4 regions of the Lysinibacillus parviboronicapiens genome follow, and region 4 is predicted to be linked to each of the others. Evidence: riboswitches for the same ligand, from Rfam matches in the RefSeq annotation. Region 4 holds a riboswitch; each other region holds the start of a gene.
The links. A riboswitch is a leader RNA that binds a small molecule or an ion and turns the genes downstream of it on or off. The one in region 4 is predicted to bind cobalamin.
Positions count from the first base shown of each region.

Region 1: it holds a riboswitch for cobalamin, as region 4 does, so the genes downstream of both, cobT (nicotinate-nucleotide--dimethylbenzimidazole phosphoribosyltransferase) here and C9J31_RS14040 ((2Fe-2S) ferredoxin domain-containing protein) in region 4, are expected to answer to the same signal.
Region 2: it holds a riboswitch for cobalamin, as region 4 does, so the genes downstream of both, C9J31_RS12760 (hypothetical protein) here and C9J31_RS14040 ((2Fe-2S) ferredoxin domain-containing protein) in region 4, are expected to answer to the same signal.
Region 3: it holds a riboswitch for cobalamin, as region 4 does, so the genes downstream of both, C9J31_RS10750 (ribonucleoside-diphosphate reductase subunit alpha) here and C9J31_RS14040 ((2Fe-2S) ferredoxin domain-containing protein) in region 4, are expected to answer to the same signal.

Region 1 covers NZ_CP073713.1:1,320,664-1,328,886, forward strand. The annotation lists gene glpK (glycerol kinase GlpK) at 1-182, shown strand, start outside; gene C9J31_RS06175 (glycerol-3-phosphate dehydrogenase/oxidase) at 201-1,847, shown strand; gene C9J31_RS06180 (alpha/beta fold hydrolase) at 1,850-2,767, shown strand; gene miaA (tRNA (adenosine(37)-N6)-dimethylallyltransferase MiaA) at 2,754-3,659, shown strand; gene hfq (RNA chaperone Hfq) at 3,746-3,973, shown strand; gene C9J31_RS06195 (rhodanese-like domain-containing protein) at 4,071-4,373, shown strand; cobalamin riboswitch at 4,650-4,825, shown strand; gene cobT (nicotinate-nucleotide--dimethylbenzimidazole phosphoribosyltransferase) at 4,961-6,016, shown strand; gene C9J31_RS06205 (trimeric intracellular cation channel family protein) at 6,218-6,823, opposite strand; gene C9J31_RS06210 (methionine gamma-lyase family protein) at 7,209-8,223, shown strand, end outside.
Region 2 covers NZ_CP073713.1:2,666,729-2,674,951, forward strand. The annotation lists gene C9J31_RS12755 (elongation factor G) at 1-1,902, shown strand, start outside; gene C9J31_RS12760 (hypothetical protein) at 2,053-2,835, opposite strand; cobalamin riboswitch at 3,105-3,288, opposite strand; gene C9J31_RS12765 (YdeI/OmpD-associated family protein) at 3,502-4,095, opposite strand; gene C9J31_RS12770 (hypothetical protein) at 4,136-4,336, opposite strand; gene C9J31_RS12775 (ABC transporter ATP-binding protein) at 4,560-5,282, opposite strand; gene C9J31_RS12780 (ATP-binding cassette domain-containing protein) at 5,295-6,044, opposite strand; gene C9J31_RS12785 (ABC transporter permease) at 6,037-6,849, opposite strand; gene C9J31_RS12790 (ABC transporter permease) at 6,846-7,817, opposite strand; gene C9J31_RS12795 (ABC transporter substrate-binding protein) at 7,807-8,223, opposite strand, start outside.
Region 3 covers NZ_CP073713.1:2,254,527-2,262,749, forward strand. The annotation lists gene cobS (adenosylcobinamide-GDP ribazoletransferase) at 1-692, shown strand, start outside; gene C9J31_RS10730 (histidine phosphatase family protein) at 665-1,261, shown strand; gene C9J31_RS10735 (bifunctional adenosylcobinamide kinase/adenosylcobinamide-phosphate guanylyltransferase) at 1,213-1,605, shown strand; gene C9J31_RS10740 (ECF transporter S component) at 1,701-2,195, shown strand; gene C9J31_RS10745 (hypothetical protein) at 2,192-2,878, shown strand; cobalamin riboswitch at 2,985-3,172, shown strand; gene C9J31_RS10750 (ribonucleoside-diphosphate reductase subunit alpha) at 3,335-5,548, shown strand; gene C9J31_RS10755 (ribonucleotide-diphosphate reductase subunit beta) at 5,561-6,601, shown strand; gene C9J31_RS10760 (ABC transporter ATP-binding protein) at 6,885-8,223, shown strand, end outside.
Region 4 covers NZ_CP073713.1:2,903,814-2,912,036, reverse strand. The annotation lists gene C9J31_RS14060 (energy-coupling factor ABC transporter ATP-binding protein) at 1-612, opposite strand, end outside; gene cbiQ (cobalt ECF transporter T component CbiQ) at 609-1,382, opposite strand; gene C9J31_RS14050 (energy-coupling factor ABC transporter substrate-binding protein) at 1,386-1,658, opposite strand; gene C9J31_RS14045 (energy-coupling factor ABC transporter permease) at 1,660-2,406, opposite strand; cobalamin riboswitch at 2,548-2,731, opposite strand; cobalamin riboswitch at 2,979-3,162, shown strand; gene C9J31_RS14040 ((2Fe-2S) ferredoxin domain-containing protein) at 3,300-3,692, shown strand; gene cobJ (precorrin-3B C(17)-methyltransferase) at 3,676-5,346, shown strand; gene C9J31_RS14030 (sirohydrochlorin chelatase) at 5,361-6,266, shown strand; gene cobK (precorrin-6A reductase) at 6,263-7,024, shown strand; gene C9J31_RS14020 (precorrin-8X methylmutase) at 7,037-7,696, shown strand; gene C9J31_RS14015 (cobalt-precorrin-5B (C(1))-methyltransferase) at 7,696-8,223, shown strand, end outside.

The DNA of each region.
Region 1 (8,223 bases), 1.6 Mb from region 4:
CAGCATTGGGTGCGGCCTATTTAGCGGGACTTGCAACTAATTTTTGGCCGGATAAAGAGACCTTATCTGCACTGTGGGTTACTGGCAAAAACTATCAACCAAAGATGGAAGCGGAGCAGGCACAGGCTTTATATGCAGGTTGGCAAAAAGCAGTAGCAGCTACACGTATATTTAAATCATAGCTAATGGGGGAGAAGAGTATGTTTTCATTTGAGCATCGACCTAAAATCATGCATTATTTAGAGCAGTATAGCTTTGACGTCTTGGTAATTGGAGGAGGCATTACGGGTGCAGGGATTGCGCTTGATGCTGCCTCAAGAGGATTGTCTGTCGCACTGATTGAGATGCAGGACTTTGCCGCGGGTACGTCAAGTCGTTCGACAAAACTTATTCATGGTGGCCTTCGTTATTTAAAACAGTTTGACGTAGGTGTTGTGGCAGAGGTCGGACGTGAACGTGAAATAGTCTATGACAATGCTGTTCATGTCACGATGCCTGAAAAAATGTTGTTGCCTTTATATAAGAAGGGCTCGCTTGGTCCATTGACAACATCATTAGCATTGAAAGTCTATGATCGACTGGCAGGTGTGAAAAAGCATGAACGTCGTACGATGCTGAGCGCACAAGAAACTGCCGCGCTTGAGCCTCTTTTAAATAATGAAGAGCTTGTCGGTGGAGGCTATTATGTGGAATATCGTACAGATGATGCACGCCTTACAATTGAAGTGCTGAAAAAAGCAGTGGAATACGGGGCGCTTTGTTTAAATTATGCCGAAATGACTGGATTTTTATATAACAAGAAAAAGCTAGTTGGAGCAAAAGTTAAGAATCATGTTACGGGAGAAACGGTGGAAGTACATGCAGCACAAATTGTCAACGCGGCAGGTCCATGGGTGGATGAGGTTCGTCAAAAGGATAAAACGACAGACAAGAAACAATTACGCCTAACAAAAGGTGTACATATTGTCCTTGACCAAAAGCATTTTCCATTACAACAAGCTGTGTATTTTGATATTCCAGATGGTCGTATGGCCTTTGCGATACCACGTGATGGTAAGGCTTATATTGGTACAACCGATACAGTATATGAAGGTGATCCTGTCCATCCGGTGGCAACCCAAGCAGACGTTGATTATTTAATAGCTGCTGCAAAAAATATATTTCCAACAGCCAATATTGCTCGTGAGACAGTTGAGTCATCGTGGGCTGGTGTACGTCCCCTTATTTTCGAAAAAGGCAAGGACCCTTCAGAAATTTCACGTAAAGATGAAATTTGGACAGCATCAAGTGGGTTGATGACAATTGCGGGTGGCAAGTTAACAGGTTATCGTCAAATGGCTGAAACCGTTGTCGATAAAATTGTTAAAATGCATAAATTTAAGCATGCTAGTCCATGTATTACGCGTGAACTTTCGCTTTCTGGGGCGAAGGGCATTAATGCTATTAATTTCCCAGATTACACAGCTTATAAAGCAAGAGAAGGCGTTCAGTATGGTTTGAATTATGATGAAGCAAAACATCTTGTGCAAAAATACGGCACGAATGTCGATGCTTTATTTGAACAGGTGAAATATTTGCATGAACATGGGAGTACAATGCCGCTAGCTTTACACGCAATGCTACTATACGGCATCAAGGCGGAGATGGTATACACACCAAGTGATTTCTTTATCCGTCGTACGGGCTTATTATACTTTGATATCCATGCTGTTAAACGCTATAAACAGCAAGTCATTCAAGTGATGCAACAGCGCTTTCACTATACAGAGGCACAAAAAAACACATATGTTGCTCAGCTAGAACAGTCAATCTTAGATGCGACAAATTTTGCTGAGGAAGGGGTATAAAAATGGAACGCTATATTCAAATGTCAGATGGACATTTTGTCTTTACGCGAACATTAACACCAACTATTTCATGTATTGGTCATATTCATATTTTGCATGGTATGGCGGAGCATAGCGGACGTTATGTGGAGTTTGCAGATCAGCTATGTGCTGTGGGCTACGCGGTCACGATGCATGATCACCGAGGACATGGAGAAACAGCGGCATATAACGGCAAGCTTGGTTTTTTTGCCGAGCACAGTGGCTTTGATCGGGTCGTGGAAGATGTACATGAAATTGTCATGACTATGCACAATCAAGTTGCAGATGTGCCGTTTATATTATTTGGTCATAGTATGGGGTCATTTATTACGAGAAGATATATTCAATTATATAGTGATAGTGTGGATAATGTGATTTTATGTGGGACCGGAAGTGTATCAACATTGCATATGGCAGGGCATGTCTTTGCCCGTACATTGGCCATGCAACGCGGTAAAGATACGGAGAGTCCACTGTTAAATAAGCTGAGCTTTGGAAGCTTTAATAAACAGTTTCAAAATCCGAAAACGGCTTATGATTGGTTATGTTCCGCTGAACATGAAGTACAGAAATATATAGATGATCCATATTGTGGTTTTATGCCAACAAATCAATTTTTTGTTGATTTAACGGCTGGTTTTATGATGCTAAATCGAAAAAAAGAGATTGAAAAAATAAAGAAAAACTTACCGATCTTATTGATAAGTGGTAGCAAGGATCCAGTTGGTGATCAAGGACAAGGTGTATACACAGTCGCTGAGCAGTTTGCAGCTGCGGGAGTAGAAGATGTAACGGTCTACTTATTTGAAGATAAGCGACATGAGATCTTGAACGAGGACAATAAAGAAGCGGTTTATCAAGTTTTATTACGGTGGTTGGGAAAATATGATACAAGATAAATTACAGCAGGCTGAGGTCGTAGCAATTGTGGGACCAACGGCTTCCGGCAAAACGGCACTAAGTATAGAAATAGCCAAAAAATATAATGGCGAAATCATTAACGGCGATGCCATGCAAGTCTATAAAGGTTTAGATATTGGCACAGCGAAAATTACGGAGCAAGAGATGGAGGGTGTGCCACACCATTTACTGAGCTTCAAAGAGCCAACCGACTCATTTTCGGTTGCGGACTATCAGAAATTAGTGCGAGCTAAAATTGCGGATATTCAAGAACGTGGAAAGCTTCCCATTTTAGTAGGGGGCTCGGGATTATATGTGCAAGCAGTACTCTATGATTTTCAATTTACAGAGGAGCAGGTAGACGTGGCAGCAAGAGAAGCCTATTATGCTGAGCTTGCAAAATTAGGTCCAGAGGCTATGCATGCAAAGCTAGCTGCGCTTGACCCAAAAACAGCTCAGACAATCCATCCAAATAATACGCGCCGTGTTATTCGAGCATTAGAGATGATAGAGCTTAGTGGAATCTCCAAGGCCTCAGAAGCACAAAATCGAGGGCAAGCGCCCCTTTATCATCATTTAATCTTAGGACTTGGTCAAAATATGTCTCGTGAAGAACTCTACAACCGCATTAATCTTCGGGTAGATTTAATGATGGAAAAAGGTCTATTAGCAGAAGTGAAAGGCTTATGGCAACAAAATATACGAGATGTACAGTCGATTCAGGCAATCGGTTACAAGGAATTATATGATTATTTAGATGGTAAATGCTCACTTGAAATGGCGCTTGAAAATTTAAAGCAAAATTCACGACGCTATGCAAAAAGGCAGCTAACCTATTTCCGAAATAAAATGGATGTGCAATTCGTGGACAAAGACTGGAATATCCAATAATTTGTAAAAATTACTAATTGCTTAATTGGGATAACATGCTACTATAGGAATGAAGAGGTAGAAAGAGATTAGGGGAGGCGCATTCGATGAAATCAATTAATTTGCAAGATACGTTCTTAAATCATCTACGTAAAAACAGTGTTTTTGTAACTGTGTTTCTTTTAAATGGATTCCAGTTAAAAGGGACTGTGAAATCCTATGATAATTTTACGGTGTTATTAGTAGATGCTGACAATAAACAGCATCTTATTTACAAACACGCAATTTCTACATTCGTTCCAGCTAAGCAAGTTGAGTTTTCAGAGACAGAATAATAAAGGGATATATGAACAGTTAGTGTGTGACACTAGCTGTTTTTTTTTGTTCAAGCTATAATAGTACAAGAGTTTGACATATTGGAGGATTAGACACATGAAAACAATCGAAACAACTGAAATATTAGATTTACTGGATGCAAACGAAGATTTATACATTATTGACGTTCGTGAAGATGATGAAGTCGCACAAGGTATGATTCCAGGCGCACAGCACATCGCACTTGGCACTATTCCAGATCGACTAGATGAATTGGATGCGTCAAAACCTTATATCGTGGTTTGTAAAGCTGGTGGACGCTCTGCAAATGCTTGTGCATTCTTAGAAGATCGAGGCTTTGACGTAACAAACCTTGAAGGCGGAATGCTTGCTTACGATGGTGAGTTAGAATTTAAATAATGATTCATTAAAACCTTCGCTTAAGCGAGGGTTTTGTTTTTTTTATGTGGTGTTATATAAATCAGTCTGTGTAAATTTTGCGCATCTAGTTTTCTTTGCTCTCCTAGAGAGGCTAAGCTTAGTTTAAACTTCTTGTTGAGATTCATCCCGAACGCTTGCGCACTTTTTATCGTATCGATTTGCTTATAGTTAGCTCTCTTAAAAGGACTTCATTATATTTTCATCCATTCATTAAATATATTGACACTAAAAATACTTTGACGTAGATTTAAAGTAGTTGCATAAAAAGTATTAGGTGCCCATTGCGGGAGAATAGGGAATAAAGTGAAATGCTTGAGCGGTCCCACCACTGTAAAATGGAGTTTCATAGAGAATGCCACTAGAATAGTCTGGGAAGGTTCTATGAAATGTTGAAATTGAGCCAGGAGACCTGCCTAATTGACTTCGTATGATATAGACGATGGAAAAGTCTGTAGTTTATTTGTTATGAATAAACTACAGGCTTTTTGTTTTTTCTTTATTCAAAAACCAAGGGGATAGTTACTGATACTTCATAGTAACAGGCAAACAAAAAAGGAGAAATTGTCATGCAATTATTACAACAAACGATACAAAACATTCAGCCAGTTGACAACAATATGATGGAGAAAGCGAGGGAACGAATAGATATCCTTAGTAAACCACCTGGAAGCTTAGGTAAACTTGAGTCTCTTGCCGTGCAGCTATCTGGTATCACGGGACAATTATTTCCGAAGATTGATCGTAAAGCCATCATTGTCTGTGCGGCAGACCACGGTGTTTGTGACGAAGGGGTGACGTCAAACCCGCAAAATGTGACGCTCTTTCAAACATTAAATTTTCCAAAAGGCTTAACAGGTGTTTGTGCTGTCGCAAAAATAACCAATGCAAAAATTGTCACAGTAGACGTTGGCGTAAAAGAGGATATTCCACTCGATGCAGGTGTCATGATTAAAAAAATTAAATACGGCACGGATAATATGGCAAAGGGTCCTGCTATGTCAAGGGAACAAGCGATTCAATCTATTGAAGTAGGAATTGAAGTAGCGATGGGGGAAATTAGAAGTGGAGCGGATTTACTCGGGACAGGTGAAATGGGCATTGGCAATACAACACCAAGTGCTGCGATTTTATCGGTTCTTCATGGATGTAATCCGTGTGAAGTGACTGGATTCGGTGCAGGTGTTGGAACAGGAGGGCTTGCGCATAAAGTAGAGGTCATTCAAAAAGCCATTGCCTTAAACAATCCAAAACGCGATGACGTTATTGATATTCTTGCAAAAGTCGGTGGTTTAGAAATAGGCGCTATGGCTGGAGTCGTACTGGCAGCTGCTGCCAATCGCAAACCGGTTGTCATCGATGGCTTTATTTCTACGATTGCGGCACTAATTGCCTATGAGCTTGAACCACAAGTGAAAGACTATATCATTCCTTCTCATGCCTCTGAAGAACCAGGTGCTAAAATTGCTGCTGAAATGCTGGGAGTTGAACCGATGCTACATATGAATATGCGATTAGGAGAGGGATCGGGTGCAGCTTTAGCATTCCCTATTTTGGATGCAGCTTGCTCCATGATGAATAACATGGCTACATTAGAGGAATCTATGATGATGTTAGAAAAGTAACCTATATTTTAAAGTTTTTAATGAAGGAAATAAAATGAGTTCATAAAACGTAGTGCCACTATATTGACTAGAATCACTATAAAAGGATAACAGGGAAACAGTATTCGGTAAGCGTAGCGTTGATCTTTTATAAGAAATACAGGAAAACAAGTCCAAATAACCGTACTAGCTATTTGGGCTTGTTATTAATACAGGGCTTAGTTATGCTCGATTTAACTTCCGTAAAGGCAAACGCCATTTTTTCATATAAGAAAGAATGCGTAATGCCGTTATGACACCAAATAATACATATAAAAAGATATCTCCTGATAATAATTCAAGGCCTACGAAAAGCCCTGCTAATGCTGCCCAGACGCCATAGATTTCATCGCGTAGTACGAGTGGTTTGCGTCTAGCTAATACATCACGAACAATCCCACCGCCTGAACCTGTTAAAACAGCGGCAACTATCACCGCACTAATTGGCATGTCGAGTTTGACAGCATATAATGCGCCTTGAATCGCAAATGCCGACAATCCAATAGCATCTGTGAAATTACCCCAGCGATGCCAATGCTGAATAAGATGGTGTGGAAATATAAAAAATATGGTAATCGCCGCTAAGGCGATTTGAAACATCATATCCTGTCCCCACAGTGTTGTCACAGGCAAACCAATAAGTAAATTTCGGATGGCACCGCCACCAAATGCCGTAACAATACCAAGTATATAGACACCGAATAAATCGTATTCTTCCTCCATCGCAATTATTGCCCCGGAAATAGCGAAGGCAATTGTCCCAATAATGCTAAAAAACTCCCAAGCCATCCCTTTCACCCCTTCTAACAAATAATTAACTTTAGCAATAAAGTTAAAGACTTTTGCTGAATGTAACAGAATCTATGAATTTTGTAGCTAAATTCAGCATTTGAATACTTTTTTTGGAATAAGTCCGCACATTAGCTTAGCGCATCTTACCTCTAGAAACAATAGGCAAGTTTTGCAGGTAGGCTTACAAATTGTTAAGATAGGACTGGGATTAAGCAAAACTCCAATGAGTGGGGGATTCTCTCTACTGAATACTAGTAAACAGTTCGAGTATTTAATGGTCAGTTAGTAATCGTTCATCAAACTTATTTTTTCACTTTTCTATGGGTGTTGAACGAATGACGGACCTTTTACGGAGGACAAATGTGAAACGGAGACGAAAACAATGACTTTTACAAGCAATTTAACAGAAAACACGCTAGCTTTCGCGGCTATAATAGAGGAAAAGGTCCGTCCTTATCATGCAAAGGTAGAGGAAATGGCGTTTTTCAATCAGCAAAAGGTGCTTGCGGCATTTAGAAAGCATCAGGTAAGTGATTATCATCTGCATCCTTCTAATGGCTATGGCTACGATGATGAAGGTCGTGACAATCTTGAGCGCGTATATGCAGAGGTGTTTGGAGCACAAGCGGCCATAGTGCGTCCACAAATTATCTCGGGTACGCATGCCATTACGCTTAGTTTATTCGGTGTGTTACGTCCAGGTGATGAGTTGCTGTATATTTCTGGTCAACCATATGATACTTTACAATCCATTGTTGATGGTGGGGAGAAGGATACTGGATCACTGAAGGATTATAACATCGGCTATCGCCATGTGGACCTAGTCGATAACCAAACAATTGATTGGCAAGGTGTGGCAGCAGCCATTACACCAAACACCAAAATGATTGCTATTCAACGATCAAAGGGCTATGCAACAAGACCGTCATTTACGATTGCACAAATAGCAGAAATGTGTGCTAAGGTCCGCCAACTTGCCCCAGAAGCAGTTATATTTGTGGATAATTGCTACGGTGAATTTGTCGAGGCACTTGAGCCGACAGAGGTAGGTGCGGATTTAATGGCAGGCTCGCTTATTAAAAACCCAGGTGGTGGCTTAGCCAAAATAGGTGGTTATATTGCTGGCCGTGCTGATTTAGTAGAGAAATGTGCCTACCGTATGACGTCACCAGGCATTGGTGCGGAGGCCGGTGCAACATTAAATACGTTAGGTGATTTCTATCAAGGCTTTTTCCTTGCCCCTCATGTAGTAGCCCAAGCATTAAAAGGAGCCATTTTCACAGCAGGAATGTTGGAAGAAGCAGGTATGGTGACATCACCTAGTTATGATGCTGTACGTACGGATTTAATTCAATCGGTTTCTTTCCAAACAGCGGAGCAGATGATTGCTTTTTGTC
Region 2 (8,223 bases), 240 kb from region 4:
GGGAAAACGACATTCTCGGAGCAGTTACTTTATCATACAAATAGCATTCAAGCTCGTGGACGTGTCGATCACCAGGATACTTTTTTAGATAATCATGCGATTGAACGTGCTCGGGGCATTACTATATTTGCTGAACAAGCCCGCATGCAAATTGGCCAAGATACATACACACTTATCGATACACCCGGGCATGTTGATTTCTCCCCTGAAATGGAACGTGCGATTCGAGTCATGGACTATGCCATTATTGTCGTTAGTGCTGTCGAGGGGGTTCAGGGCCATACTGAAACAGTGTGGCAGTTACTACGCCAATACCATGTACCAACTATGTTCTTTATCAATAAAATTGATCGTGATGGTGCCGACATCGAAGCAGTCATGGCGCAACTTCAAAAAGAATGCTCTACTGACGTTTTGTTAATAGAGCAACCGCTTCACATAGATACTATATCAACTCCTGTTAAGGAATGGCTCGCTGAACGCGATGAACAGTTACTCGATGCTTTCCTTGCTGAAACGCTGGAAAACCACACTTGTCTAACTCGATTGCAAACAATGATTCAGGAAGAGTTAGCCTTCCCATGCTTTAGCGGGTCCGCCTTAAAAGATATTGGCATCAAGGAATTTTTGATGCAACTTTCCCTCCTGACTGAAACTTATTATAAAAAAGAGGAGGCGTTTCAAGGAGAGGTCTTTAAAATTCGTCATGACGGGCAACAGCGCTTAACATTTATGAAAGCAATACAAGGCACGCTGCATGTGCGTGACGAATTTACATTTGGTGAGGCGTCTGAAAAAGTGACGGAAATACGCTTATATAATGGACATCGCTTTGAAACGGTGCAAGTAGTAAGTGCTGGGGAAATATTTGCAGTAAAGGGGCTTAATCAGGCAAATGTTGGGGATATACTGGGCAGTTCGTTAAGACCCCAACCATATGAACTCATACCAACATTACAAGCGAAGGTGCAATATGTAGGACAGCAACATATTAAGGAAGTGCTGAAAATCTTCCGTTTACTTGAAGCGGAGGAGCCCTCGTTACGTGTTGTATGGCACGAGAAATTTCAGAAAATACACGTACATATAATGGGCGTTATTCAGCTTGAGGTTTTGAGTGAAGTGCTAAAAGATCGCTTTTCACTGACAATTACATTTGGTGAACCACAAATTTTATACATGGAAACAATTGCATCAACAGTAACTGGCTATGGTCATTTTGAACCTTTAAAGCATTATGCTGAGGTGCATTTACGTATGGCACCAACTACACGCGGAGTTGGCAATACGTTTGTCAATGCTTGTCACGCTGATGATTTATCTGTCGGTCATCAACGACTTATTGAAAAGCACCTATTCGAGCGTGAACATCATGGACTTTTAACAGGCTTCCCTGTCACAGATATTCAGTTCACCCTTCTAACAGGAAGAGCCCATATTAAGCATACCGATGGCGGCGATTTCCGAGAAGCGACATTCCGCGCACTGCGTCAAGGCCTTGAACAAGCTGAAAATCTATTACTTGAACCCTATTACCGCTTCAAGCTAAAGGCGCCTAACGATTTTATTGGCCGTATGATGACCGATATTCAACAAGCTGCCGGCACATTCGATGCACCAATTTTGACTGAACAACAGGTAATTTTAACAGGGCGTGCACCTGTTGCTACATTTATGGGCTATAGTACAGTCTTTGCTGCGTATACAAATGGCAAAGGCTCATTGTCGCTACAATTTGATGGCTATGATGTTTGCCATAATACAGCGGAAATTATTACTCAAATCGGCTACGATAAACAGGCCGATCCTGAATATACATCCTCTAGTATATTTTGCGCTAAAGGGAAAGGCTACTCTGTTCCCTGGCAGGAAGCACAAGCTGCCATGCATTGCATAAAATAAAGTGAAACCTCAATAAAAAGGCTTCATGCCCCGGTATGCCAATAGCTACAATGATTCTAATAAACTTTTTTATAAACAATTCAGCGGATTATAAAGCTTTTTAAATTTTCTACAAAAATAAGTCCTCCACAATAAATGGAGGACTGGCGATTATAAAGCATGCGCTGTACTCGTTGACTGTTCAACGAGTACATACGCAGGTTCCACAATGACATACCCATGATTATTCGAAAAATCAATGAGCACTGTACCAGGCTTACTCTTTAATAATTGTAAATTATCGATAGTTTGGAGCAATAATTCATGGCCATTGCCACGCGGGTGCCAATTTAAATGGTAATCATTCAGTGCTTTTACAGCTTGCATAAATTGCGCATATTCGTGCTCTACGTATTTTTTTAGATTCGTTAATTTAGTAGACTCTCTTTTTGTCGCAACGACTAACGCTAAATCTGCCAAATACGTCTCATAAAAACGCATGACCATCGAGCACAGTAGATCATTTACACGTGCCGCGCTTAAAATGGGCTTCGGGTTCAAGTGAAGCCTTTCTAAATTTGGTTTTGCACGAACCGAATCGATACGTGTAATTAAATGATATGCTTCTCCGTTCACTTCATAAACAATTGGATTGGTCGGCATATACATCATAAAGCCATTCTTTCTTGTTTTTAACTCATCTGCCACACTCGCCTTGGCAAATAGATGTCCATCATAGTCTTCATTTTGAATCCAAATAATTTCTTTGTTATATAAAATTCGATCAAACAGTTGTTCGTTGCGAATAAGTCCTGTTGCTAAAAACTGATCGACAAGTGATTCGATAACGATTCTTGTCTTCGTCTGCTTTCCTACTTCTGTGCGTGGATGCTTACAAATTTTCATCGTTGATTGCTGCTTTTCCTGTGCTGTACATACATGAATATTCGTCATACGTGCATTCCTCTTTTCGTACATATTTTCAAAACGACAGGTATACGACCACTAAAAAAACGAATTTCTTCTTAATTTAAGAGGAAATCCGTCGCAATGGCTTTAACACCTTATACATATCATTCATCACGCAGCATCAAACATCGCCCATATAGAAAAGAATCGGTTCGATACCGAATACTTTCTTTTACTATGGGCGTTTGACGTACTGTGACGAACAGAACATTCTGTTTTGTCAACATGCCACCTCCTATTCCTCGTAGGGTTTTGGTGTGTACTCGTAATAGGCAGGTCTCCTGACTTATGGTCAACGCATCTTTCCCCTTCCCGTCTATAGACAGTGGTATTTAAAAAAGACGCTCACATTTACAGTTGCGGGACAGTGTCGGACTTACACCGACTTCCCTTTTAGTAAATTGATTTTCAATTTACACCTATTACTACACGCTATTCAGTTGTGAAAGAAAATGGACTAAGTCACATTCCTTATAGATTACTAATATTAATTGTAAAGAAGTGTATTTCTAATGTCAATTATCACAAAATATTCCAATTTTTTGTGTCGTAGAGTGTAGAGTTAACATTGCCCCAGTTCGTTAAAAAAATAGCTTTGCAGCAAAAAAAAATATCCTCTAGTTTGATTAATGATATTTTCTATCAAATGAACTAATCATTTAATCCCTTTCCATCGAGAATTTGCTGCATATATTTTTCAACCCTTGCCACTCGAGTTTTGGATTGTTTGGGTTGAGAAAAATAAAGAATGTATGCCCTTTGCCGACCCGGTGTCAATGCTTCAAAGGCTGTTTCCAGTGCAGGGAACTCATTGAATTTATTTTGAAGCTCTTCAGGAAAGATAATTTCGGTATTCTGTTTATAATTCACTTCCAAACCGGCCTTTTCTACTTCAATGGCTTCAAGAATATAGTCTTTCAAGATGGCTTCCATTTCAACGATTTCCCGCACATTGGTAAACCGAATTTGGCGTGCCGCCTGTACATTTTCTGTTTGTTGAATGAGAATGCCATGGGAATTCTTTAACAAGGCACCTTTATGAAACAAAAGTGCACAATAGTCTTTAAATCCATGTATTAGAACTATGTTTTTATTGTCAAACATGTAACAAGGATGTTTCCACTTTATTTCTTCGGTCAGCTCACACGCTAGAACGATATCTCTCAACGTCGCAAATTCTTCCCTCCACTTTTTTGCTTGACTTATAAATTCATCAACTTTCGGATTCATTCTATTATTTGTCATCAAGGAACACCTCGCATTAATTTTGTTCAGCTGCAATCAATTATTCATGAAGTAACCCAGCGCGAATCATCTCAATACGACTATCAACACCTAGCTGTTCAAGGTTTTCTAGTTGAGCCCGCGTCATATAGTACATACTAATACTTCCATCCATACTAAGACGAACTTCGAATAAAGTATCATCTATCTGCGTTATTTCAATCGAGTTATTGTGGTCAAGTTGTATGTTTACGCTTTTCAAACGCTATCACCCCATTCAATTATAACGTCAATACCTTGGCGAACTAAAGCTACTCCATTAATTTAGCCTTTTGTAGATGCAAAAACGGTCAAGCTATCGAAGCTAATCGTTGATTGTTTAATGCGCTATACAATAATTTAACTAAAGTGGATATAAACATGAAGTAACTACTCTTTAAGGAAGAACGCTTTGTCCAACATAGCCTGTCCCCTGCAAAAATCTATCATCCCATCGCTTGAAACAGCTTTTGGGCATAGCTGTTGGTCAATTGAAAAACACCATGCTCTTTTTTACCTTCATCGACTATTTTTCCATCCTTCATGACATACAAGCGTTCGCATAAATAGGAAACAGCCTTTAAATCATGGGAAATAAATAAAATAGCCATGTGCTGTTCTTTATTTAGTGTGATTAATAAATCAATGATTTCCCGTTGCGTTAATCGGTCTAAGCTGGAAACAATTTCGTCGCACACTAACAATTTGGGCTCTACTAACAGGGATCTTAACAAATTAACTCTTTGCCTTTCTCCACCACTTAGCTCATTTGGCAAACAATTTAACACAGCGACTGGTAGCTTTACCTTATCGAGCATGGCATGCAAATCGTTGTTGGTCACTGTTTTTTTATACTGTAATGGCTCCAATAAGGATTCTTTTACAGTCCACATTGGGTTTAAAGCGGCAGTCGCGTTTTGGAAGATCAACTGACAGTGTTCATAAAATGACGAACAATTTTTCTTTGTAATCTCCACGTCATTAAAATAAATGTGACCTTGGTTGGCCCTTTCCAACTGCATTATGATTTTAGCAAGTGTACTTTTCCCGCTTCCACTTTCACCAACCAGTCCAACGATTTCACCATGTCCAACATAAACGTTCACGTGCTGTAGTACTTGCTGCCCCTTATGAAAGCTTTTACTAACATTTTCAACTTGCAGCAACAATGACATTTCCCCCTAAAAATGATTTTCTAACAGTAACTTTGTATATGGATGTTGCGGCTTATCAAATACATCGCTTACCTGACCCGTTTCAACGACCTCACCTTTTTTCATGACCACTACTGCATGCGCGACCGAAGCAGCGATGTCCAAATCGTGTGTGATGAGTAATATAGTAGTCCCTTTTTCGTCATTGAGTTTTTTCAGCAAATCTATAAAATCCTTTTGAATGAGCATATCAAGGGCAGATGTTGGTTCATCAGCAATTAATAAAGTGGGCTCAGTATATAATGCACAAGCAAGCATACAACGCTGCAGCATGCCACCCGAGAGCTCGAAGGGATAGCGTTCCATAATGTCATCCGTTAAATCTAAATCCTGTAAAATCACACGCATTTTTTGATAAAATTCCATTTTCGAATGTCCTTGTTTATGCCCTGTAAAGATAAATAATTGGTGCTTCATTTTTGTAGAGGGGGAAAAGCTATTTGCAGCATCTTGAAAGACCGTAAAGAAATGCTTTTTGCGCAGCTCCACTCTTTCTTTTGGGGACATTTCCACTAAATTCTTGTCATTAAATAAAATATCTCCCCACACCTGTGCGTGCACAGGTAATAAACCGAGGATGGCAGATACCGTCATACTTTTGCCGCTACCACTCTCACCAATAATCGAAGTAATATGCCCTTTAGGTACCGGAAACGTTACATTATGAATAAGTTGTCTACCATTCATTTCAACGGATAATTGCTCTATGCTAAGCATGTGCGCGCTCACCTCCTTGCTTCTTCAATGCCTCCCCGATAAATTGAAGACATAAGATTGTGAAGAAAATTATAAGCCCCGGAAATAGTCCAATCCACCATGCACCAACAAGTAAATCTGTTTGGGCTGAATATAACATGGTCCCCCAAGACGGCGTTGCTGGAGGCACTCCGATTCCTAAAAAACTAAGCGATACTTCCGTGAAAATAGCACCAGCAAAGTTAAATAACGTCACGACAAAAATAGCCGGGAAACTATTGCGCAACAAATGGCCGAACAATATTTTCCACATAGGTGTACGGAACATCACAGCCATGTGGACAAATTCTGAATCCTTTAGTCGCATAAATTCAGAGCGAACAATACGTGCCGTGACAAACCATCCTGTCAAGCCCATAATGACTGCCATATTCCACACACTCCCTCGCATGATAGCTTGAAACGCAAGCACGATGACAAGTGATGGGATGGTTAAAAATGCTTCTAGTAATCGCATCATGACTATGTCTAGCACTCCCCCGAAATATCCACTAATTCCGCCAAATATAAACCCAATGATGGTGGAAATCACAACAGATACTACCGCTATCAAAAGGGTCACTTTCCCTCCTACAAGTAAGCGCGAAAGTACATCACGACCTAGCTGATCCGTACCTAGCAAATGATCACCACTTGGGGCTGCATAAATACTATTCATATCCATCGAATTTGGCTCGTATGGCGCTAAAAATGATGAAAAAGCAGTCGAAACAAAAATAATAGCAAGTATTATAAGCCAGAAAAAGAGCATTTTTCGCGATTTCAACAGCGCAGCACACCCCTTCTTAACTTAGGATTAATAACAACCATTAAGACATCAATAATAAAAAGGCTAACAACAACGACCACACCGATAATTAGCACTCCACCCATTAATAATGGGAAATCTTTCACCATCACCGATTTGACGAGTAGCTGTCCTAAACCAGACCAGCCAAATAGTGACTCTACAACGATTGAACCGCCAAAAAATGACGGAATCGTAACCCCTACATAATTTACATATGGGATAAATGCATTACGCAAAATATTTTTTCTAATTTCTTGTTCTGCAACACCATTAGCACGAGCAACCTGAACATAATAGCTCTTACTTTCACTCTTAACGCAGTCCTGTAAAAATCGCGCGAATATGCCGACATGAGAAAGTACAAGAACTGTTACTGGTAGGATGATATGGTGTAATCTATCGGCAATACCCCCTCCCCCTCGTACATCACTCATGCCGGATGAGGGGAACCAACCTAACTGCACTGAAAAGATCATCATTAATAATATGCCTAACCAAAATGAAGGAACAGCCGAGCTAGCAATACTAAAAATAGACAATCCTCGATTTAGTAGAGAACCTTCTTTCATCCCAGCCAATAAACCAAACCACGTAGATATGATTGCTAATATCATTAAAGTGATGCCAACAAGCTGTAACGTATTTGGCAACTTCTCGAGTAAAATGGTTGAAACCGCTCTTCCTTCTTTTGCAGAATAACCTAAATTTCCTGTGATAGCCTCTCTGAGCCAAATAGCGTATTGAGCCAGCACAGGTTTATCTAAACCGAAAGCTTGTGCAATTCTTTCCTTTTCAGCAGTCGTTAAAGTTTGTAAATTTCCACCATAGTAAGCCGCAGCTGGATCTCCTGGCGCAGCATGCAAGATGAAAAAAGATAGGAAGCTCACGACAATGAGGACAATTGTCCCCATTATCACACGCTTCCCAATCCACTTAGCGATCATGCCATTTCCACTCCTCGACATTCCATAAGAAGCCTGCGCCATGATGGCCCAATATACGTTCTTTCACGCCACTAATATTTTTATTGATACCATACACTGCATCAACATATGCAAAATAAGCAAACGGTGGATCTTCTGCTAATTCCTCTTGTAAATCCATATAAATGGCTTTGCGTTCAGTAGGGTCAACCGTTACACGACCCTGTTCTAATAGCGCATCCACTTTTGCGTTTGAATAGCTCCCATAATTGTAGCCAGCACTGGTTAAGCTTGATTGATTGGTATGAAACAAGCTATACATATGATGGTCTGCATCATATGGACTGCCCCAACCAACCATAAACGTATCTGTTTCCTCAATCACAATATTACTCCAATCTAATGCAGCTACTTCAACATCAGCACC
Region 3 (8,223 bases), 650 kb from region 4:
TGACAATTACAGGCATGTTTGCCTGTTTACCATGGATAGGTGCCCTCATGGGTACAGTGGTGGCGGCAATTATTTTTAGTTTAACACAGTGGACGGCAAGTAGTGATATGTTGCTCGCCTTTGCCATTGTCGCATCATTCGCGTTATTTACAGGAGGATTACATTTAGATGGATTTATTGATATGGGAGATGCTTATTTTTCGTATCGTGACCGTGAGAAGCGACTTGAAATATTGGATGATCCGCGCGTCGGAGCGTTTGGTGTACTAGCGGTACTGTTTTTAATTCTCGGGAAAATGATTGTGCTTCATGAACTATTTGCTCAGGAAAAATTATCGCTGTGGATGCTCGTTTTTATTCCATTTCTGACACGGGTCGGTATGAGCTTTTACTTCATGTCTCTCAACTGTTCGAAGGAAAAAGGGCTTGCGTACTTTTTCAAAACGCATCTTCAGCAAGGATTGTTAACAAGCTTCATGTTCATAACACTAGTCATTGCGCTTAGTGGAATGTTCTTTGTGACAGGTTTTTCAATAGTGCCGGTTATCCTTGTAGCCGTATTAGCAATTGCCTTTATGGTTTTTCGCCAGTTTACAAGGCGCAATTTTGGCGGCGTATCCGGAGATTTGCTTGGTGCATCAATTGAAGGAATGGAGGTTGTGCTATGGATGACGTTATTACTGTGCGTTTAATGCGACATGCGCCTACAAAGGAGAATTTGGAGAAGCGTTATATTGGCTGGACAGATACGCCCTTGGCCGATCCTTCCATGCTCTCTACTGTGGATACAGCTGTATCCACAGTGTATGGCAGTGATTTACTGCGTTGTAGAGAAACTGCTGCACGTTATTTTCCTCAAGCTCGCTATATAGCGGATGCAAGATTTCGAGAGTCTAATTTTGGACATTTTGAAGGGAAAACGTATGATGAATTAAAGTCAGACAGTCGTTATTGTGCATGGCTAGATGAACCTATTAAAACGACTCCACCTAACGGGGAAGGCTTTGATGTATTTTGTGCCCGTGTAATAGAAGGCTTCACAGCGTTGCCAAAAGAGGCGCATGATACGGTTCTTGTCGTGCACGGTGGGGTCATTCGAGCTTTACTAGTGGCATTTGCACCAATAGAAAAATCCTTTTGGTCGTATCAGGTGCCACACGATAACATGTTTACTTTACGGTTTTCGTACGATGCTTGGAAGGAGGGGGCCAGATGCATGTCTTTATCGGAGGCGCCTATAACGGCAAAACCGACTATGTAATGCGTTTGCTTGCAGGACAGAAGGTTGCGGTTGTGGATGGCGCACTCCCGGATTATGCACCTGCTTGTGATGTAGTTGTGATAAAAAATTTAGAAAAATGGCTTGTTACACAAAATCTTGAGGCAGATGAAATGATTGTCGCGCACCTTTTGACACAACTAAAGACCCTTGAAGAAAATTGTACATTGTTTATAATTGTGACCGATATGGGGCGTGGTGTTGTGCCGATGGAAAAACAGGCACGATTATTACGTGACACTTGTGGACGTCTGTACCAAGCATTATTTACTGAAGCCGAACAAGTTGTTCGTATTTGGTATGGCATCGGTGAACATCTCAAATGATTTAGGATGTGGTGTGTCACTTACTAGTTATAGACTTTGCCTCAAGGAACTTTCCTGAAAATATGTCAACCTATAACAAGAAAAGAGGATATGGAATGGATCGACAAAAATTAATGAACTTGTCGTTAACTGCGATGGTTGCGGCTATTTGTGCAGTCGGGGCAGTCATTAAAATTCCGTCGTTTGTATCAACGGCGGCACTCGACTCAGCACCTGCATTTTTAAGTGTTGTGTTTTTATCGCCTGTCTTAGCAGGTATTGCTGGCTCAATTGGACATATTATTTCAGCATTAACATCTGGCTTTCAGCTAGGCCCTCTGCATATTATTATTGCAGTCGAAATGTTTATTGTAGTTTGGGTATTCGGTATGATGCATAAAAGAGGCTTACATTTCTGGAAATGGCCAGTTGCACTTTTATTAAATGGTGTCGTTTCACCACTACCGTTTTACTTCATCATTAGCCCAGCATTTTATTGGGGATCATTAGCAAGCATTTTCATGGCAACAGTCATTAACTTAGTAATCGTCGCTGTAGTAATGCCGATACTTGCCAAAGTGTTCGTACGTAAAGCAGGGCGAGCGCATTGAGAAATGCCGTAAAAGTTGGTGCACTGATTGCCACAACGGATAATGCCGCGGCTATTGGCGAGAAGCCTCAAGATGTTGTAGCTACGTCTGATACACTAACGGCCTACTTAACAGCTCGTGTGACTTTTTTAGAACAGCTTGCGGCGAATGCGATGCCTCTGCATATACTACTTGCCAATTTCTCAGGGGATGCTGCTTGGGCGCGCTATGTCTCTGGTATTGAGCAGGTATTTGATGAAATTGGTGTTGACTGTCCACAGATTGATGGTAGCTCAGAATCCAATATGCCAACGTTACAATCAGGTCTATCCTTAACTATGCTTGGTGCGCAGCAAAATCGTACAATTTATGAGCGTGACAAGCTGATTTGGTACACTTACGGCCTTCCACTTGTTGGAAATGAAGTCCTTGCGCAGCCAGACGATGTTGCACAACTCCAACCTATTTTTTTTGCATGGCGCGAAGAAATTGTACAGCAGGTATGGCCTGTAGGGTCAAAAGGTCTACAAGTAGAATTCACCCGACTTTTTGGCGACCAGCAGGTAAAAAGTTCTTTGGATACTAAGAAAACAGCAGGTCCATGTGCGGTTATTTTACTAGGTGTACATCCAGAAAAAGAGCATCTCGCCGAAAAAATTTTTGCTAGAAATTTTGAGAAAATACGTAGAACTGCACGGTTATAGGGCTTGCATCGAGCAATAAATATGATTTAGCAAATGCAAGGTTCGAAACGCCTATTGCAACAAGAAACACAATATGTTAGATTTGTTTAGGAGTTAAAACACAATATATAGTATTTGGACGAGCGGTACCATATTGGTTTAAAAGGGAATTCGGAAATAGAGCAATCTTAAGCCGAAGCTGTCCCCGCAACTGTAAGTGCTGACAAATGATGACAATGCCACTGTGATTAACGGGAAGGCAATCGTTTGGAGGAAGCATGAGCCAGGAGACCTGCCGATTTGTTCAAGACAGCAACACATTCTTCGGGGATTGAGAAGTGGAGGCGAGAGATTTGTCCACTTTGATGTGTACATGTCCTTCATTTCCATTTCCGATTTATAGCGATCCCGCAACAGATACATGTTGTGTGATCGCTTTTTGTGTTGTCTGAAGGTAGAAAGGGAGAGAATGTGTAAATGACAATTCAAATTGAACAACAAATTGCTAAGTTAAAGATAAGTTATACGGAGGATGAACTTGAAAGTTTTGTAAGGTTATCGGATCGATGGCTACGAAAAAACGACAATGCCACGTTTGAAGCATGGGCGGATGCGATGATTTTACAAACACTTAGTCTAATTGACGAAGATGAACCCTTCTGGACCTTTGTTGCGGCACAAATTTATTTAGAGAAGTTATACGATCAATTTGCTATGCGTAGAGGTGTAGCTGTGGAAGATGTCTATAACGTATTTCCAGCTCAGCTCGCAAAATATACAGAGGCTGGACTTTATCACCAATGTTTAACAACAAAGTATAGTAAGCAGGAGCTAATGGAACTAGCATCATATTTAGAACAAAGCCGAGATGAGCTGTTTACGTATATTGGGTTAAAAACATTAATGGATCGTTATGTGGTACGTGATTATACAAAAACGCCAGTGGAGCTACCGCAGGAGCGATGGATGGTCATCGCGATGACGCTCATGCAAGATGAGACTGAAAATCGCTTAGCTAAAGTTCGTGAATCTTACTGGGCCATGAGTAATTTATATATGACCGTTGCAACGCCGACTTTATCCAATGCAGGGAAAACACATGGCCAACTTTCTAGTTGCTTTATCGATACAGTAGATGATAGCTTGCAAAGTATTTATGACACGAATACAGATGTCGCAACATTATCGAAATATGGCGGTGGCATTGGCGTCTATATGGGCAAAATCCGTAGTCGTGGCTCATCCATTAAAGGCTTTAAAGGTGCATCAAGTGGCGTGTTACCTTGGATAAAACAGCTTAATAATACAGCTGTATCGGTAGATCAGTTAGGACAGCGACAAGGTGCAATAGCGGTGTATTTGGATGTTTGGCATAAGGATGTCTTTACGTTTTTAGATTTACGCTTGAATAACGGAGATGAGCGACTGCGTGCACATGATATTTTCACGGGGCTTTGCTTACCAGATTTATTTATGGAGGCAGTTGAGGCACGAGAGGATTGGCATTTATTTGATCCACATGAAGTACGTGAGGTAATGGGCTTTTCCCTTGAAGATTTCTATGATGAACAAAAGGGTGATGGCTCGTTCCGAGAAAAATATGCGGCATGTATTGCTAATCCGTTACTAAGCCGTGAAGTTGTACCGGCTATTGATATTATGAAGCGTATTATGCGTTCTCAGTTGGAGACGGGTGTGCCGTTTATGTTTTACCGTGATGAAGTAAATCGTATGAACCCAAATAAGCATGAGGGCATGATTTATAGTTCGAATCTATGTACAGAGATCTTCCAAAACATGTCGGCTACTGAATTTGAGTCGATTACTTTAGAGGATGATGTCATCGTTACTCGCCGTAAGCCAGGAGATTTCGTGGTATGTAATTTATCTTCTGTGAATTTAGGGAAGGCTGTACCAGCTGATGTCTTAGAACGTTTGATACCAATTCAAGTTCGTATGCTTGATAATGTCATTGCCTTAAATACAATTCCAGTTAAACAGGCAGAGCGGACGAACGCTCGATACCGTGGCATTGGGCTCGGTACATTTGGCTGGCATCATTTACTGGCTTTGAAGGAAATACAATGGGAATCAGATGAGGCAGTAGACTATGCGGACAAGCTTTATGAAGAAATTGCCTATTTAACGATTCGTGCATCCAATGCACTAGCACGTGAAAAAGGAGCATATCCATTGTTTGAAGGCTCGGATTGGCAAACGGGGACGTACTTTGAGAAACGTGGCTATAGCAGTGACAAGTGGCAGGCATTACGTGCGGATGTGGCAACAACTGGTATGCGTAATGGCTATGTGATGGCAGTTGCACCTAATTCATCGACATCTATTTTAGCGGGAAGTACTGCAACGATTGATCCTATTTTCCAAAAGAGTTACTCCGAGGAGAAAAAGGACTATAAAATCCCAGTAACAGTACCAGATTTATCGCCTGTGACGACTTGGTATTATAAATCTGCTTATTTCATTGACCAAAATTGGACGATTAAGCAAAATGCAGCGCGTGCGCGTCATATTGACCAAGGTATATCACTTAATTTATACGTTCAAAATACCATTAAAGCGAAGGATTTACTCGCATTGCATTTAAATGCTTGGGCAAGTGGTGTAAAAACGACTTATTATGTGCGTTCGACATCCGTAGAGTTGCTAGAATGTGAGTCTTGTGCAAGCTAGGAGGAATAACAAATGACGACAATTACAAAACGACAAATTATGGATAAGGAAGCGCCAAACCGTTCGACTGCGATTGTGAACGGGCGTTCTTCAAATATTTTAAACTGGGATGATGTGCGCTTTAATTGGGCGTACCCAAAATATAAAAAAATGCTAGGTAACTTTTGGACACCATTCGAAATCAATATGAGCAACGATGTGAAGCAATTTCCTGAGTTATCGGCGGATGAACAGGAATCATTCCTAAAAATTATTGGTTTACTTGCTCTATTAGACAGCGTGCAAACGGATTTTGCTGGTAAAGTGGCAGATTATTTAACCGACTCTAGTCTCAATGCCCTGATGATTATTTTAGCGCAGCAGGAGGTTATTCATAACCACTCTTATTCATATGTGCTTTCAAGTATTGTGAACAAAGATGAACAGGACCGCACATTCGACTTTTGGCGCACAGAGCCAGTACTAGAGCGCCGCAATGACTTTGTCATTACAGGTTATCAAGCCTTCTCTGAGGAACCAACCGTTGAAAATATGCTTGAAGCGATTGTTTACGATGTCATTTTAGAAGGGCTATTTTTCTATTCAGGCTTTGCCTTCTTCTATCATTTAGCACGCAATCAAAAAATGGTCGCATCCTCGACGATGATTAATTATATTAATCGCGATGAACAACTCCACGTCGATCTTTTTGTGAAAATTTATCAAGAATTATTAGAGGAATATCCTGAATACGATACACCAGAAAGAGCAGCACGTGTGCAAGATATCTTCCGCGAGGCGGTACAGCTGGAAATCGACTGGGCGAACGAAGTAATTGGTGACAAGATAGATGGTCTAGATGTTGATGATGTCCATGATTATGTCCATTTCTATGCCAATGTTCGTTGCAATCAACTAGGAGTGGAGCGTCCATTCGAGGGCTATCGCAAAAATCCATTGAAATGGATTAAAGCCTACGAAGATGTTGATTTAGGGAAAACCGATTTCTTTGAGCAACGTTCACGTCAATATGTGAAAGTGAATGTAGAAGATAACGGCTTTGATGATTTGTAACAGAGGACCACGCAGGCGAAAGCTTGCGTGGCTTTTTCATGTCTTGTGCCTAGAAAGAAAAGTTCGGATCAGTCGTAGAAGCGCTCGGGTCGCACAAGAAACGCTCAGGTCACGCAAGGAAACGCACAGCTCCACCTCAGTCGCCCGCAAGCATATAACTGCGCTGCTTCAAAAATTTATTGGTACTACTTATATTACATGTCACGAAAAAACTTTCGCAAATGGGAATGATTTTCAGTTATAATGAACAACGAATGGATACATAAGGAACGGGGACGAATACATGCAAGCAGTTAAACAATTAGGGCAGTTTTTGGCGCCCTATAAATTTTTTACACTTATTGCACCGTTATTAATGGTGCTTGAGGTGACAATGGATTTAATTCAGCCGACAATCATGCAACATATGATTGATACAGGTATTGCCAATGGCGACAATGCATACGTGCTAAAGATGTTCGTTTGGATGATTATGAGTGCTGTCCTAGGGCTTGTTGGGGGCCTTGGTTGTTCCATCTATAGCTCAAAGGCAGCCATTAACTTTGCCTCAGATGTGCGAGAGAAGCTATATGAAAAGATGATGACCTATTCCGCAAAAGAACGGGATGCGTTTGCGACTGGTAAACTTATTACCATCTTAACGAGTGATGTGGAAAGTGTGCAGCGCGCATTCATGATGACGTTGCGTATTTTTGTGCGCGGACCACTATTGTTTATTGGCGCAGTTGTTATTGTTTTTGTGACAGCTCGTGAGCTTTTTTCAATTTTACTTGTGATTGTGCCGATTTTGATTGTGGCGATGTATTTTTTTACAAAATATTCGGGCGTGCTATATCGCAAAGTGCAAGAGGCCATTGATGGTGTTAATACCAAGCTTCAAGAGAATTTGGCGGGGATACGCGTGGTAAAGGCGTTTCGTCGAGAGCAACAACAGGTTGAGCAGTTTGGCGTGCAAAATGACACACTCACAAAGCGCTTTATTACCGCAGAGCAAATTGTTGGCGTCCTTGTACCTTTTACGATGTTCATTGTCAACATGGGGATAGTTGTCGCACTTTGGCTGGGGGCTATAAAAGTAGAAGCTGGCACATTGCAAGTCGGTGTTATTCTTGCTTTTATTAACTATTTGACAATCATCTTAAATGGACTCATGTCATCCAGTATGGTGCTTATGCAAATCGCACGCGCATTGCCATCCGGCGAGCGCATTGTGGATGTGTTGAATAAAGAAGTAGCGGTGAAGGAAGCGGAACAAGCACTGCATACAGACATTCATGGGGAAGTTACTTTTGAAAATGTGAGCTATCGTTATTATGAAACAGCAGAAGATGTACTAAAAAATATCACGTTTTCTGTGAAAGCTGGGCAAACGGTAGGTATCATCGGTAAAACGGGAAGTGGTAAATCAACATTAGTAAAATTACTGCCGCGTCTTTTTGATCCTACAGAGGGGCGCATACTTGTAGATGGTAAACCATTAAAAAATTACGCTTTGACAACTTTACGAGAACATATTGGTTTTACCTCACAAAAGGCTATGCTTTTTTCAGGGGCCATTGAAAAAAATATACGTCTTGGTAAAGAGAAGGCAACCCTGAATGAATTACAGCTAGCACTCGATG
Region 4 (8,223 bases):
GAGTGAAAGGTCATGGGTTGCTAGTAAAATGGTTCTTTCACCATCTTCTAATTTGGCTAAGTATTGTAAAACTTGTGCAGCATAATAATTATCAAGTCCTGCCGTTGGCTCATCTAATAATAATACGGATGGTTCCATTGCTAAAACACCTGCCATCGCCACACGTTTTTTCTGCCCTACACTCAAAAAGTGAATGGGCTTATCAAGTAGTGTTGCAATTTCAGTTTGCGCTACGGCCCATGCTATTTTTTCTTCAACTTTTTCTGCAGACCAACCAAGATTAAGCGGCCCAAATGCAATATCCTGCATCACTGTTCCAGAAAAAAGCTGATTATCTGCATCTTGAAATACAATCCCAACCTGTTGCCGTAATGCCTTTAAAGCTTTCCTGCCATAATAAAGTTCTTTGCCACAAAATGCTATACTACCGGTGGTTGGTTTTAAAATGCCATTTAGATGCTGAAATAATGTTGATTTTCCTGCACCATTATGACCAAGTAAAGCGATTTTTTTGCCTTTTGGAATTTGGAGTGTAATATCTGTTAAAGCATAGGTTCCATCTGCGTAGGCGTAGGATAATTGTTTTAATTCAAAATATAAGCCTGTTGTCATCTGCAAAGCCCTCCATAAATGATGAGGAATATAATAATAACAGCAATACCTAGCCAGTTTTTCCTGCTAGAGATAAAATTCTCTTGCCAATAGACGGTTTCACCACCGCGTGCTTGCATGGCATTGTTAAGCTCACGACTTCGTTGAAACATCTCTGCAAATAACGCTGCAACCAGCATTGAAATTGAACGTAACCATTGCAAAGGGGAGCGGAAACCTAATCGAGCCTGCTGGGCAAGATGAATTTTTTGCATACTGTCTAAAAAAATAAAAATAAAACGATACGTTAATTCTACTAGCTCGACAAATAGAACGGGAAGCCGCCATTGTCGTAGAATATGGCAAATAGATTGTACCGATGTCGTAAGAATTAAAAAATACAAACAGCTAATACTGCCAAGTACGATGAAAAAAAGTTCTTGTGCTGTCATCAAACTTGCAGTACCTATAAAAATAGTCCATGTTTTCAGCTGTAGTGCCCAGATATGTGAAGGTATAACACTTGCTGATGGCGCAATAGACAATATTATCGACACTAAGCTAGTCAACAGAAAAAAACCTGGTAACAGTAATAACTTTGCATAATACGTAAAGGGAATTCTTGCACCTAAAATGATAAAAGCACTCATCACAATAAATGTAATGAGTGAAATAAGTTCATCCCTCATGATAAGCGACAGCAGTAGAAGACCAAGAGAAAACGTCATTTTTTCTAGCGGATGAACAGACGCTAGTTTGTTCATGTAAGCATACTTATCAATGAGTAACATCGCTTAACCTTCTTTGTGTTTGCCACGCATATAGCCGATAAAATAGCCGATAAAACCAGCACCAATTGCGGCTTGAAGCACGAATAATAGGCTCTCAATTTCACCACTTGGTGGCTCCCAAAAACTTTCAAACCATGGCTCGTACTGAGCGTTAATTTCACCAATTGCGACTTCAGCCTCACCGTCAGCTCCACCGAACTCTGCTCCTTTTTGTACGAACAGCGGAATGATTGCCAATAGCACAACAATAGCTAAGAGTAGTAAATTTTTTTTCATGTCAATGTGCCTCCTTTGCTGAGAAAACACGTAAAGCTTTTAATTCACTGACATTATATTTTTTTAAGAAATTCATGACGATGACTGTTAAAATCCCTTCGCTAATGGCAAGTGGAATTTGTGTCAACGCAAAAATACCAGAAAATTTTGTGAATGAAGCCATAAAGCCTCCAACTTCTGAAGGGAAGGCCAGTGCAAGTTGGACAGAAGTCACAACATATGTACCTAAATCACCAAGCATTGCTGCAAAAAATACGGCAAGTGAGAACGATAGGCCAATCTTTTGAGAACCTTTAAAAACAAAGTACGCGATAAAAGGTCCTACTATAGCCATCGAAAAGGCATTTGCACCCAATGTCGTAATGCCGCCATGCGCTAACAGTAAAGATTGGAATAATAAGACGATTGTTCCAATTACGCTCATTGCCAATGGACCGAATAATACAGTTCCTAAGCCAACTCCAGTTGGATGTGAACAACTTCCTGTTACAGAGGGGATTTTAAGTGCAGATAAGACGAATGCAAAAGCACCTGAAAGACCGAGTATCATTTTTGTTTCGGGATTTTCATCGATTGTTTTACGAATTGAACGTAATCCTAAAATAATAAATGGCATGGCTACGATCCACCAGAAAATCGCCCATTCAATCGGCAGAAATCCTTCCATGATGTGCATGGCAAATGCTCGATTTGGCACGAGTAAAAATGCTAGTAAGAAATAACTAAGCTTCCAACAAGAAAATTTCAAAATAGCTCCTCCTTAAAATAAAATTTAGAATGTAGCGTGCGCAATAAAAAAGCACTTTTCCGATGTAGGAAAAGTGCATAGCTGAAAAAGCAAATAGAAATTATCATCTGCCAAGCCGCACACCTATCCTCGTAGGTTGAAACGATCACGTATTTTTCGGCAGGTCTCCTGGCTTTAGTTCAACATTTTATAGGCCTTCCCATCCTTTGGACAGTGACATAATCTATAAAACTCCCTAGTACAGTGGCGGGACCGCGCCGGACTTGAACCGGCTTCCCTTTTAAGCAAAATGACTACACTTCGCACCGAAAAAAGATGAAGTTGTGAGATTTCACGACAAAGTGTAACATGATTTTCCATAAATATGCTATCTCTTTTTATAAAAAATATTTTTAATTGAGCTTCATTCTAGAAAATTCTGATAAATCATAGAGTAACACCACATTTTTGCATGAAATATTTGTTGAAATTTTACTAAAAATTTCACAAATTAAAAAAGAATTGTTGAAATTTATAAATAATAAGCTATGATAGAAACAGTTTTCTATTACGTTTTTAGACAATTAAAATTTCATATAGATACATCTATAAGTGCTCGAGATAATTCGAGATAATAGGGAAATCGGTGTGAATCCGATACAGCCCCCGCTACTGTAATAGCTGATGAAATCGCAAATGCCACTAGTATCACTTGGGAAGGCGCGAAAGTAAAAAGAAGCTTAAGTCAGGAAACCTGCTTAGTTGATGGCATGCAAACTTTTCGGAGGGAGAAGTTGAAGCGAGAACGAGTACTTATATTTATTCGTTTTTATTTGGCTTCTACAAGACCTTTACTCTTCGTTTAGAGTGAAGGTCTTTTCTTTTTCCTAGTCGCAAATGAGGGGAGCAAGACAATGACAACTTGGAACTTAGACGGAATGAAAACGCATCTTTTTATTTGCAATGGCAGTAGCTGTATGCATAAAGATGGCGAAGAAATTACCCAAGCAATACGTAATGAAATACAGGTACAAGCACTTGATAAGGAAATACATACGACAAGAACACGCTGCAACGGCAGGTGTAAGGATGCTTGTGTTGTCATCGCCTATCCACAAGGAAACTGGTATCGTGTGCCAACGACAGAGCATGCAAAGGCGCTCGTGCAAGACTTACATCATGAGTCTTTACATAGTGAACATGTGTTCACACTGCGTGAAGGTACGTTACAGCGTACACCACAAACAACAGCTATTAAAGGCATTGAAAAGGTGAAAGAGGGGGAACAAAATGGCGCAAAAAGGTAAGATTTTTGTTGTGGGCTTTGGCCCCGGGGATTTTAAACATATAACAACAAGAGCTGTAGAAGCACTGCAACAGAGTGACTTTATCATCGGCTATAAAACGTATGTGGAGCTCATACAAGATTTAGTGACTGCCAAGTCGATTGTTAGTACAGGAATGACCGAAGAAGTTTCGAGGGCGCAGGAAGCTGTGCGTCAGGCAGAGGCAGGTAATATCGTGTCTGTCATTTCCAGTGGTGACTCAGGCGTGTACGGGATGGCGGGGCTCGTCTATGAGGTATTGATAGAGCTTGGCTGGACCGAAGCAACTGGTGTTGAAGTGGAGATTGTGCCTGGTATTTCTGCGATTAATTCGTGTGCCAGTTTACTAGGTGCGCCGATTATGCATGATTCTTGCACAATTAGTTTAAGTGACCATTTAACACCATGGAATTTAATCGCTAAACGGGTGGAAGCAGCAGCAATGGCGGATTTTGTGATTGCACTTTACAACCCGAAAAGTGGTCGTCGTACACGCCAAATCGTCGAAGCACAACGTATTTTACTAGAATATCGATCTCCCGATACACCGGTGGGGCTCGTAAAAAGCGCCTATCGTGATCGCCAGGAAATTACGATGACCACACTAGCGGAGATGCTTGAGCATGATATCGGGATGCTCACAACTGTTATTATCGGAAATTCATCTACATTTTTCTATGACAATAAAATGATTACACCGCGTGGCTATCAACGAAAATATACGCTTGGAGATGAAAAACAGCCACTACGTCCACATCAACGTCTGAAAGAAGAAAATGAACCGTGGGCGATGAATCAACAAACGGGAACAGCGCGTGCTGATTTTGCGGCAGACCCGAATGCAGGACGTAGCAAGCCCAGTTTAGCGATTACACCTGTGTCAACGCTAAATAAATCATCTCTTGAAATGGCTGCAACTGCACTTGCAATGGTGAAAGGGACAAGTGCTGGGCATGTCACATCTAAACTTGTCCAACAAAAGATTGAATCCATTTTTGAACTTGCCGTTAGTCCTGGGGTGGCTAATAAGTTTTTCACGCCGCAACAAATGACGGCTTTAGCTGAAGTTGTTGGGGAAGAAGGAACGATGGAGTATACACCGGACCATCAAATTCATTTGAAAATTCCAACATCTGAACCCGGTAAAATTACAGCAAAACTACGTGAAGTGGGCTTTTTGTTAGCTCCAATCGGCGATGTACTGTCATTAAAAGCATGTGATTTCTGTTATGGAGAGAAAGCAGACTCTATTCCATATGCCGAGGAAATTCAAGCAAAACTAGGTGGCTTAGCATTACCGAAAACGCTAAATATCGGCTTTAACGGCTGTGGTATGGCATGCTACCGTGCAGTGTTTGATGATATTGGTATTGTCTATCGTAAAAGTAAATTTGATGTCTTTATCGGTGCTAAACCAGTTGGGCGTACAGCGCATGCGGCACAGCCTGTGGTAGAAGGGTTAGAGCCAGAACAACTTGTTCCACTTATAACAGACATTCTTGAAGAGTACAAAGCCAATGCGCATCCAAATGAACGCTTGTTTAAATACTTCAAACGTGTGAAAAAAATATTGCATTTTACGTATCAAGATATGTCTTCAAAAATAAAAGTAGAGCCAGCTCCGTGCGGCGACTAGTGAGGAGAAAAGAGATGAAAGCTATTTTATTTGTCGGCCATGGTAGCCGTTTAGCAGCAGGAAATGATGAGGTACGCACATTTATTGAGCAAATGACTCCTCGGATTGATGACAGCTTTTTAGTTGAAACTTGTTTTCTGGAATTTGCTTCGCCAAACATTGAAGAGGGCATTACGAATTGCATACAAAAAGGTGCAACGGAAGTGCATGTTATACCAATTATTTTACTGCATGCTGGACATTCAAAGATGCATATTCCAGCAGAAATTGAGCATGCACGCGAGCATTACCCAAACATCACTTTCACATATGCGCAAACGATTGGCATTCACGATGAAATTTTTGCCATTCTAGAAGACCGTCTTGAAGAGATTGGGTTCAATGCACAAGATGAGCATAAAGATACGGCAGTGCTGTTAATTGCGCGTGGCGGTAGTGATCCTTATGCCAACGGTGATTTTTATAAAATTACTCGTTTGCTTTGGGAAAAGCTACCAGTACCAATCGTGGAAAGTGCTTTTATGGGCGTAACAGATCCGCGCGTGGACGCAGGCATTGAGCGATGCGTCAAGCTTGGTGCGAAAAAAATTATTATGTTACCGTACTTTTTATTTACAGGCATTCTGATGGAACGAATGCAGGGCATGTGCCAACAATTTAATGACAAATATCCTGACTGTGATATAGAAATTGCCAATTATTTTGGCTATCATGAGCGTCTACAAAATGTGCTGTTAGAACGTATAGAGCAAGCGGTGAATGGTACTTCTACTGGTATGCAAGATTTAGAAAATTACCGTGCTTATGCTGCGGTGCATGGTCATGCGCATCATCATCACCATCATGACCATGATCACGACCATGGCCACCAACACAGCCATGACCACCACCATCACCATGAAGAGGAGTCAGTGAAATGATTTTCATGTTAGCAGGCACTAGTGATGCAAGGAATCTAGCACTGGAATTGCAGTCTGCGGGTCATCAAGTGACTGCAACCGTTGTCACTGATTCAGCAGCTTCGAGCCTTACAAAAGCTGGTCTTCCACATTTAGTCGGTCGCTTGACGGCTGAAGAAATGGCGACAATTTTACTGGAAAAGGGCTATCAACTTGTTGTAGATGCCTCACACCCATTTGCTGAAGAGGCTTCTAAAAATGCGATGGCAGCAGCTGAAAAAGCAGGTGTACCTTATATTCGCTATGAACGTGCCCATGAGCATTACGCACATCCTCTCATAACGGTTGTGAGAGATTATGAGCAAGCTGCACAACTAGCAGCAACAAAACGCGGTGTCATTATGTTGACAACAGGTAGTAAGACGCTAGCGACGTTCACCAAAGTATTGCAAGGACTGGAAAATACACGTGTTATTGCTCGTATGCTTCCTCGTCTCGATAATATGGAAAAATGTGAGGCACTTGGTGTGGCGCAAAGAGATATAGTGGCCATTCAAGGACCGTTTTCAAAAGAATTAAACGAAGCCCTTTTCCGTCAATATGATGTCACATTGATGATTACGAAAGAAAGCGGCAAAGTTGGTTCTGTTGATGAAAAGCTTGAAGCCGCACTTGCTTGTGGCATAGAAACGATTTTAATTGCTCGACCAAATATACAATACGGCCAACAGTATTCCACATTCGAGGATATACTACGGGCTGTTCACAACACACTTTAGGAGGCAATTCATATGGATTTTAAAACAGATTTCAAACCTTTAACAGTAGACCCAGATAAAATTTATGATTACAGTTTCGCAATTATTGCAGAGGAAATGGGCGACCATAACTTCACAGAAGATGAGTGGAAAGTTGTACGTCGTATTATTCATGCATCTGCTGACTTTGAGTTAGGCCGTAGTGTCATCATCACACCAGGCGCATTAGAAGCTGGGGTTAAGTCTATCTTAGCAGGACGTCATGTTATTGCTGATGTCCAAATGATTGAAAGTGGTTCAGGGAAAAAACGTTTCCAAAAGCATGGCGGGGATTTACACTGCTATATTGCAGATGAAGATGTTTCAGTTGAAGCCAAAAAACAAAATACAACACGTGCCATTATTTCGATGCAAAAGGCTACAAAACTACACGAAGGCGGTATATATGCCATTGGTAATGCACCGACAGCATTACTAGAGTTAATTCGCTTAATTAAAGAAGGTTTAGCAAAACCGGATCTAATTATCGGTATGCCAGTTGGCTTCGTTTCAGCGGCTGAGTCAAAAGAGGAGCTATTAAAGCTAGAGGGTATTCCATATATTACAAATGTTGGCCGTAAAGGCGGTAGTACAGTGACGGTTGCCGCATTGAATGCCATCTCTATTTTAGCGGACGAACAGGCAAAAAAATAATGGAGCGGAAGCCAAAAAAGGATCCCAAGGACATGCGTCACGGTTATACAACGGGAGCCTGTGCAACTGCTGTTACAAAGGCTGCATTACTAGCACTAATTACAAATGAAGAACAGGAAACGAGTACCATTCATTTGCCGATAGGACGAGATGCAACATTTACAATTGAAAAATGTACATTTGCTCGCAATGCAGTAATCTGTGAAACGATTAAGGATGCTGGTGATGATCCAGATGCAACACATAAAGCGCTCATCATTGGCACAGTAAGCTGGGCCGACACACCAGGTATTCATTTAGACGGAGGAATAGGCGTCGGGCGGGTGACAAAGCCCGGCTTACCCGTTGCTGTCGGAGAAGCGGCTATTAATCCAGTGCCACGCAAGATGATACATAATACCGTACAGAGCGTACTTGACGAGTTTCATATTGATCGTGGTGTTAATGTCATTATTTCCGTACCAGCAGGTGAAGAAATTGCTAAAAAAACATTAAATGGAAGGCTCGGCATTATCGGTGGTATTTCC